DNA from 2 places in the Desulfosporosinus meridiei DSM 13257 genome. Region 1 is predicted to be linked to the other one. Evidence: predicted binding sites of a transcription regulator. Region 1 holds the regulator's gene; the other holds the start of a gene.
The links. Region 1 encodes LexA, which represses DNA repair genes until DNA is damaged. Its sites were predicted from a motif close to CNAACANNTGTTNG; they were not measured.
Positions count from the first base shown of each region.

Region 1 (4,566 bases):
AACGAGTTGTTGGATTAGCAGGGGATAAAGTTGAAATACGCAGCAAAAAAACTTATGTAAACGATCAACGACTTGAGGAACCTTATGTGGTAGATAATGCCAACAGTGATTTCGGTCCAATTGTTGTTCCCAACGATTCCGTATTTGTCATGGGAGATAACCGCAACAACAGTGCTGATTCAAGAGAATGGGGATTTTTACCCGTAGAGAATATTACCGGAAGAACTCTATTTCGATATTGGCCTTTAGATCAAATTGGAGCTCTTGACCGTTAGGTAGGAGCTTTTTTCTTTTTATCGCATATACTCCTATAGTTGGATCTTTTACAGAGGACATTCTTGTTGAGAAAGTAAATTACATATTTAAGGAGGATGGGGTATAATGAATGATCACAAACCGACTGTGGTTCTTCTGTTCGGTGGGCGCTCTGGGGAACATGAAGTTTCCTTAAACTCTGCATCATCGATCTACAAAGCGATTGACAGAAGTCGTTATAATGTAGAAACGATTGGTATTAACAAACAAGGGCAGTGGTTTTGGGGAGTTATACCGGATCAAATTTTGAAAACAGGTTTCCCGACGACTACGGAGGGGTTACAGGTAACTTTAGTCATCGATCCTACTCAACCACATTTCTTGGCCATCAATGGTCAATCTTTGCCCAACGATGGGAAGTTTGATTTGGTTTTCCCTGTTCTTCATGGAACCTATGGGGAGGACGGTACACTTCAAGGATTACTGGAGATGGCTAATGTTCCTTATGTAGGATCCGGAGTTCTGGGATCTTCTCTGGGGATGGATAAAGATCGAATGAAAGCTGTGTTCATCGAGAGAAATCTTCCTTCGGCACGATATGTAACTCTGCTGCGATCAGAGTTCCTGAGGGAACCTGAGACTTATCTGAATAAGATTGAAGCTCAGCTAGGGTATCCTTGCTTTGTTAAACCAGCCAATCTGGGGTCGAGCGTGGGGATCTCCAAGGCTCATGATCGTACAGAGCTCCAAGAGTCTTTAAAGACAGCCGCCATTTTTGACCGTAAAATTGTTATCGAAGAGTCCATTAACGGGCATGAAATAGAAGTTTCAGTCTTAGGGAACGATAGCCCTATCGCCTCTATTCCAGGGGAAGTACTACCGGCCCAGGAGTTCTATACTTATGAAGCTAAGTACTCCAACATTGGCTCAAGCCTTTTAATTCCGGCAGCGCTGGAAGACGACATCGTTAAGAAGTTGCAACTTATGGCCATTCAAGCCTTCCAAGCAGTTGAAGCTAGCGGCTTAAGTCGAGTTGACTTCTTTGTGAATGATGAAAATGAAATATTTCTTAATGAGATAAATACTCTACCAGGTTTTACTGAAATCTCCATGTACCCTAAACTGTGGGAAGCTACAGGCATTCCCTACACTGAATTAATCGATCGCTTAATTATCTTGGGTATGGAACGTTTTCAGGATAAACAAAACTGTAAAATTTCCCAGAATGACTAATAGTGCCTGTGAAACTTAGACCATAAATTCAACTGGTACAGCAAGCGAAAAGCGTTCTCCTTCACTGTCAACTAGACTGTGGAGAGAGAACGCTTTTTTACTCTTGTGCTTCTTCTGGTAAAGATGAATAGAAAATAATGTTATCTTATACATCTTACGCATATCTTTGATATTAGGAATGTTAAGTAATTACATAGTACGAAAAACGCCGACGACCTTACCGAGGATTGAAACATCCTGGGAGTAGATCGGTTCCATGGATGGGTTTTCAGGCTGAAGTCGGATCAGAGTTCTTTCCTTAAAGAAACGTTTTACAGTCGCTTCATCACCAATTAGGGCTACAACAATTTCACCATTACGTGCTTCGTTTTGTTGTCGAACGATAATGTAATCCCCATCCAATATTCCTGCTCCTATCATACTTTCGCCCTTGACGCGAAGCATAAAAATATTGTCATGGCGTACAAAATCCGCGGATAAGGGAAAGGACCCTTCAATGTTTTCAATTGCCGTGATAGGCTGACCGGCAGTGACGTGGCCGACAATAGGTACTTGGACTACTTTTTTCATTTCAAGGGCTTCACTGGAACTATCCAAAATTTCGATTGCCCGTGGTTTAGTGGGATCACGTCGAATGTATCCCTTGTCCTCCAATGTCTGGAGATGCCCATGAACAGTAGAGCTAGATAACAATCCTACAGCTTCGCCGATTTCTCTTACGGCAGGTGGATAACCCTTCTTACGGATTTCCTGTTTAATAAATTCCAAAATCTTCGTTTGTCTTGGCGATAAATCCGGGTACATAAAAAAACACCCCCATCTAGTCAGGAATATTGTACCATTCATTCGCCAAAAGTGCAAACAAATGTTCGTAAATAACTAATAATTTCTTGGATGATTAAGAGAGTAGGGGATTTTATGAGAGTAAGCTCAAAAAAAAGTTTAATTTCAGTAATCCAGTTGATTATTTTGATACTTTCTTCATTTCTAATCTGGCAGGTACTGCATCGGCCGGTAAAAATTGATTCTGATGTATATCCCTATTTATCAACAATAACTCCTGACCTTGTAAAACAATGTGTACGGGATAATTCCAGAACCCCGACAATCCCTTTTGAGGATCTTATAGCTATACGGTCGACGATTCCTGAAATAGAAGCTCAAGAACTGATTGCCCAACTACATACCGATGTTTCCTTTGCAAATCTTAATTGGGGCAAGCTTTCCTTAGATAAGCTTAAGGCGATCAAAAGACATCGCGAAATTTTAGCCAAGTATTCATATTATAGACCTTATAAATACACCTTCCCCATTGAAGGAACAACTTGGTATGAGGATAGTTTTGGAGCAGATCGAGAAGGCGGGATTCGCAGACATGAGGGAACTGATCTTTTTGGAAAAGAAGGGACAAGGATAGTTAGTGTATGTAGTGGTAAAATCGAACAGCTGGGGTGGAACAGATTAGGTGGTGAGCGAGTTGGTGTACGTGGAGATGATGGGAATTATTATTACTACGCTCATCTGCAATATATTTCTCCAGATCTTGTGAAAGGGGCAAGAATTGCAGCCGGGGATTTCATTGGCGGAATGGGTCACACCGGTGATGCCCTGACAACTCCGGACCACCTTCATTTTGGCATAGAGCTTCCCAATGAACAATGGATTAATCCTTATCCATTCTTAAAGGTATGGCAATTATGGACGGATACCAAGAATCCTAGTTAGGTATAGCAAACAAAACTTGCCACCTTGGATTAAATTAGTTATAATAGAAATGTTTGCTGTGATATGGAATGTTATAATATCATAAGACCTGACTGGTAGGCCTTAGCTTAAAAGAGGGATTATTGTGAAACAATTAGATCATCACGTTCCTAAATCTAGAACTAAAAGAAAAACCAGAAAAGCCAACTTAATAATGTTTAGCATACTGCTCATTGTTTTTCTGTTGATTGGATTAGACTATTTTGGACCAGCTATCGCCAACTTACAGACTGAAGGATTGACCAATTCAGAAGTTCAATCTTCTGAATCATCAAAGGCTGGATCTTCTTCCCAAGATCTATCAACAGAAGACGAAAGTTATGTACTTATTGACCCCTTAACCAATCAGGTAATCAAATCCCATAATGCCGATATACAGCGTGCTCCGGCCAGCACACTCAAGCTTATTACTGGGCTTGTGGCTTTAAAATCCTTAAATGAATCAGATATTGTCCGAGTTGGGGCAGAAGTGAATGTAGAAGGCTCACATCTGGGACTCCAGCCGGGAGATGAAATATCCGTACATAATCTTTTAACCGCCTTATATGTTAACAGTTCCAATGATGCGGCTGCAGCCCTGGCAGTAAAAGTTAGTGGCTCGATCCCTGCTTTTGCTCAAGAAATCAATGAGTACGCTGCTACTTTAGGGTGTCAAAATACTCACTTTACAACCCCTCATGGGTTGCCTGATCCTGATCAATACACAACAGCTAATGACCTAAGTAAAATTGCAGTTCGATTTAGTGAAAATAAAGAACTGATGAAGTTTGTCAAACTGGCAAATGCCCATGTTCAGTGGACAGATGGACAAGGGAAATCACGAGAAGCTGATTTGCAGAATACTAATCGTCTCCTTGGGATTTATCCCGGAAACCAAGGACTAAAAACAGGAACAACAACAGAGGCGGGGCAGTGTCTGGTTTCTTATGTAACAAGATCCGACGGGGACTACTTAGTTGTTTTATTAGGAAGTAAGCAACGCTACAGAGATACTATTCTCTTGCTCGATGAAGCTTGGAGTGAGCAGCGTACTGCTGCAGCCTTAAAAGGATTAACGAAAGAGCCGAACTCCTTAATCTTAAGTCCAGGAATATTTTAGGAAGTCCACAACTTACAAAATGATAGGGGAGAGAAGTAGTTTGAATACTATGGGAGATCCATGTGTTTTGCAAGATCGAAGTTGTACCCAATGTGGTGAATGCGATCTTTGTGATCTTGATCCGCTAAAACAATGTGATAATTGCTGCCAATGCATTAATTCTCTAGAGGGAGATTTTGCCGAGATTGAGATAGATGATATCTTATTAAATTCAG
Region 1 covers NC_018515.1:2,580,465-2,585,030, reverse strand. Annotated here, with positions in the region: gene lepB (signal peptidase I) at 1-275, shown strand, start outside; gene DESMER_RS11875 (D-alanine--D-alanine ligase family protein) at 382-1,488, shown strand; gene lexA (transcriptional repressor LexA) at 1,678-2,292, opposite strand; gene DESMER_RS11865 (M23 family metallopeptidase) at 2,407-3,213, shown strand; gene DESMER_RS11860 (D-alanyl-D-alanine carboxypeptidase family protein) at 3,338-4,351, shown strand; gene DESMER_RS11855 (hypothetical protein) at 4,392-4,566, shown strand, end outside.

Region 2 (4,566 bases), 940 kb from region 1:
ACGATAAGTCATTATCCACAGCTAGTATTGCGGCAGGAGGGGTCTTAGGGATACTGATCCCTCCAAGCGTTATATTTATTTTATATGGAACCGCCACGGAACAGTCTGTGGGTAAGCTTTTTATGGCCGGAATTATTCCCGGAATCCTTCTGACGGTTTTAAACATGGGTATGATTTATATTCTCACCTTGCGTAACCCAAGTTTGGGGCCGGCTGGCTCCAAGTCGACTTGGAGAGAACGCGTTCGTTCTTTGCGGGGAGGTCTGGGTGAAGCCCTTGCTGTGTTTGTACTTTCCATTGGCGGCTTATTCGCAGGCTGGTTTACCCCTACTGAGGCGGGAGCGGTAGGTGCGGGAGGAATACTCATTATCAGCCTATTGGAAAAACGTCTTAGTTGGGAAAATCTAAAAAAGTCCTTATATGATACAACACGAACTAGTGCCATGATCATGCTTATGCTTGCCGGGGCGGTTATGTTTGGTCGCTTTATGGCAATTAGCAGGGTACCCTTTGAACTGGCTAATTGGGTAGGATCTCTACCCCTGCCCTCATTTGCCATTATGGGCATGATTCTCTTAATTTATCTTATTCTGGGATGCTTTATTGATGCCCTAGCGTTAATTTTGCTGACTATCCCAATATTCTTCCCCGTAGTTGTTAATACCTTGGGGTATGATCCAATTTGGTTTGGGGTAGTTGTAGTACTGGTTGTAGGGATGGGGGTTATTACTCCTCCCGTTGGGATGAATGTTTATATAATTAAAGGGATAGCGCCAGAGATTCCGTTAGAAACAATTTTTAAAGGAGTATGGCCATTCCTATTCACAATTGTTATATGTATAATTCTACTGATGGTTTTCCCGGGAATTGTTACCTTCTTGCCAGAGCTCATTAAAGGGTAAGAAAAAATCAATAGCTTGTATTTTGGGTTGACCGCTATATATTAGGTCAACCTTTTTTTATTTATCAGAAAATTTTACTTTTCGTCGCATATTCTTCAACGTCTAAAAACTGTGTTGCATGAAGGTTTAACACGTGCAAAGACAGTGCTGCAAGAAGGTGTAAACACGTGCGAAGACAGTGTCTTCGTCGTAGTCTGAAGGATAAGTGCATCTAAGGCGGTCGCCAGCCAAGTTTTTCTTATCTAAAGTTGATTGGAGGTTCTAAAAAAAATAGATAAGCATACTTATTCTTAAAAATAACGGCTATAGATAGAAATATTGGTAATTTCCTGACTTAGGGATATAAGTGAGATTTTTGTTGGGATGTTGTGGTAAACTATTAATATCGCTAGAGCTCTTAATAGTTTAATTTTTGAACATTTTTTAAATGTATAGTTATCAAAGGGAGGTAGTTAAGTGTCTATCAAATTAGAACATGTATTAAAGCGCGTACATGCACTTCCTCCCTTACCCTCATCAGCTATCCAAGTGTTAGAACTTACGAATAATCCTGCTACCTCTGTTAAACAGCTTGAAACTGTTATTGGTAAGGATCCTGCTCTTACGGCAGGGATTCTTCGTCAGGCTAATTCTGCTTATTATGGTTACCCCAGAAGAATCTCGTCCCTTCGGGAAGCTATCGTTTTGCTCGGTTTTCAGCTAACTCAAGAGTTAGCTATGTCTGCAGCAATTTCACCTGTTCTTAAAACCAATCTAGCGGGTTATGAGATAGACCAAGAGGGACTATGGAAACATTCCTTACTTACAGCGATGGCTGCGAGAAAGGTGTGTCAACATTGTAAACTTCCTTACGGAGAGGTTGCCTTTATTGCAGGATTACTTCATGATATCGGTAAACTAGTTATTTCCGTCTATGTTCAAGAAGTTAGCGATTTTCTACGGCAGAAAGCAAAGGACACACCGCTTACTTTTGTAGAACTTGAAGAAAAAGTAATAGGATTCGACCATGCAAGGGCGGGCGGTTTTTTAGCTCGATCATGGAATTTGCCTGAAGAATTAGTAGCTGCAATTTCTTTTCACCATTCCTTAAGTAACGCTCAGAATCATGAAGAACTGTCTAGTGTAATCCATGTTGCCAATGGTCTTGCTAGTTTATTAGGAGTTGCAGGAGGGGTGGATAGTTCATTGAATCCTATCCGCCAAAAGGCTCTTGACCTTCTGAACTTCCAAACGTCGGATCTTGAACTTCTCAAGGATGACCTTAGCAAAGTTCTTGTAGATCCTACCATTTTTGGTTAATGAATTGAATCTCCTAAGATAACCCTGACATAGGCATTATGAAGCTGTCCTAACACTTGTAAGTCTTGGCTTCAAATTCTCAAATCCTGAAATTCAAAATTATCGCTTCTAAACATAAAGCAAAAACGCAAAATCGGTCACTTCCACTTCAACAATGGAAGCAGGCCGATTTTTAATGAAGGTAATTATTTTTTATAGGCTTAAGTTTTCACTCGGCCCCATAAGAAAATGCTTGTTTGGTTAAAATCACTTTGACAAGAACATATGTTTTGTATATAGTTAAAGTAGTGATTGTCAGGGGGTCGATTATTATAGATATTTTTGATAAGCTGACTATCTTATCAGATTCAGCGAAATATGATGTAGCTTGCACCTCAAGCGGTATAGATAGAAAAGGAAAATCAGGCAGTTTGGGTAGTGCTGCAAAAGCAGGGATATGTCATAGTTTTTCCGCCGATGGCCGCTGCATTTCCTTACTGAAAGTGCTGATGACAAATGTCTGTGTCTTTGATTGTAAATATTGTATCAATCGTGAATCTAATGATACTCCAAGAGCTGCATTTACACCCCAAGAACTAGCGGAATTGACCATTAACTTTTACCGCCGTAACTATATCGAGGGTTTGTTTCTAAGCTCTGGTGTTATTAAAAACCCTAATTATACAGCTGAACAAATGATTAAGGCTTTGGAACTGCTTCGTAATGTATATCACTTTAACGGTTATATTCATGTCAAGGCTATACCCGGAGCAGATAGTGAACTTATCACACGCTTAGGACTCTTAGCAGATCGGATGAGTATAAATATTGAGCTTCCATCTCAAGAAAGTTTAAGGCTTCTGGCCCCGAATAAGACAAAAGAGTCCATCTTACGTCCTATGGGGCTTATAAGTAATAAAATCCAGGAAAACAGAACAGATCTTGTGAAATATCGTCACGCTTCCAGATTTGTGCCTGCTGGGCAGAGTACTCAGCTGATTGTGGGAGCTACTCCTGATACGGATCACACTATTTTGACACTCACTGAGGGGCTCTACAAAAAATACGGTCTTAAGCGAGTTTTTTTCTCCGCCTATATGCCCGTTGTCGAGAATTCCCTCTTGCCGGCCATTGACACAAAACCACCACTGATTAGAGAACATCGACTTTATCAAGCAGACTGGTTATTGCGCTTTTATGGCTTTGAAGCAAAGGAATTACTTGATGCGCGAAATCCTAATTTCAATTTACAAGTCGATCCTAAATGCAACTGGGCCTTAAATAACATGGATAAATTTCCGGTTGAGATTAATAGAGCATCTCATGAAATGCTTTTAAGAGTCCCTGGAATTGGTGTGATTAGTGCCCAACGAATAATTACTGCCAGGAGAAATGGCACTCTTGATTTTGCCAGTCTTAAAAAGCTGGGGGTTGTTCTCAAACGTGCCCAGTATTTCATTACTTGCCAAGGAAAGATTATGGAGGGCCTAAAAATAACTTCGGATAGCACTATTAGAACATTAATGTCAGATCAATATAAGCTCCCGTCATATCAAGAGCAGTTAAGTCTTTTTGATGAACCTTTTATTACGAGAAAGGATGTGCAGCAATGCTTGACGGGACAGATATAGTGTACGCCTATGATGGCACTTTTGAGGGTCTGATGTGTTGTGTCTTTGAGAGTTATGAATGTAAAGAAATTCCCTGCCTCATCCGTCCTCCAAGTGTCCAGCAAACTATTTTTGACACTTCAAAATGGATTGAAACAGATTCCCAAAAAGCCGACAGGGTTTATAACTCTATTCCTGTAAGAATTTCTTCTGAAGCTCAAGAGTTAGTGAAACTAGGGTTTTTAACCTGCGAGGAGAATAAAGAACTACTAATTTTTCGTTTTTTACGGTTAGGTTTTAAGGTTGGTGGCAAAGTCATGACCATGCTTACAGATGAGGCAGTTTGTTCACTGCAAAAAGCCGTTCGCCATTTGACGTCCGAAAGCCATAAGTATAAGGGCTTTATTCGCTTTTCTGTGTTTGGGGAGGCATTGGTTGCAGTTATTGAACCCAAAAACTACGTTCTCCCTCTTTTGTCTGCGCATTTTTGTGATCGTTATAACGGTGAAAAATTTATGATTTATGATAAAACCCACAGCGTGGCCTTAATCTATCAGTCCAATCGTGCTGAATTGATTGGTGTGGAAGGGTTAACTCTTCCCAATGTTGATTCTATGGAGGCAAAGTATCGCCTATTGTGGAAGCAGTTTTACAACACAATTGCCATTGAAGGAAGAACTAACCCCCGCTGTCGAATGACCTTAATGCCTAAACGATACTGGAACCAAATGACCGAACTGGATAATACCAATACTTTGGTTAACTTTAAACTTACC
Region 2 covers NC_018515.1:1,642,336-1,646,901, forward strand. Annotated here, with positions in the region: gene DESMER_RS07595 (TRAP transporter large permease) at 1-902, shown strand, start outside; gene DESMER_RS07600 (HDOD domain-containing protein) at 1,359-2,201, shown strand; gene DESMER_RS07605 (putative DNA modification/repair radical SAM protein) at 2,513-3,811, shown strand; gene DESMER_RS07610 (TIGR03915 family putative DNA repair protein) at 3,790-4,566, shown strand, end outside.
Region 2: DESMER_RS07605 (putative DNA modification/repair radical SAM protein) is a predicted target of LexA. The motif match lies at 2,459-2,472, and genes of this name have one in related genera.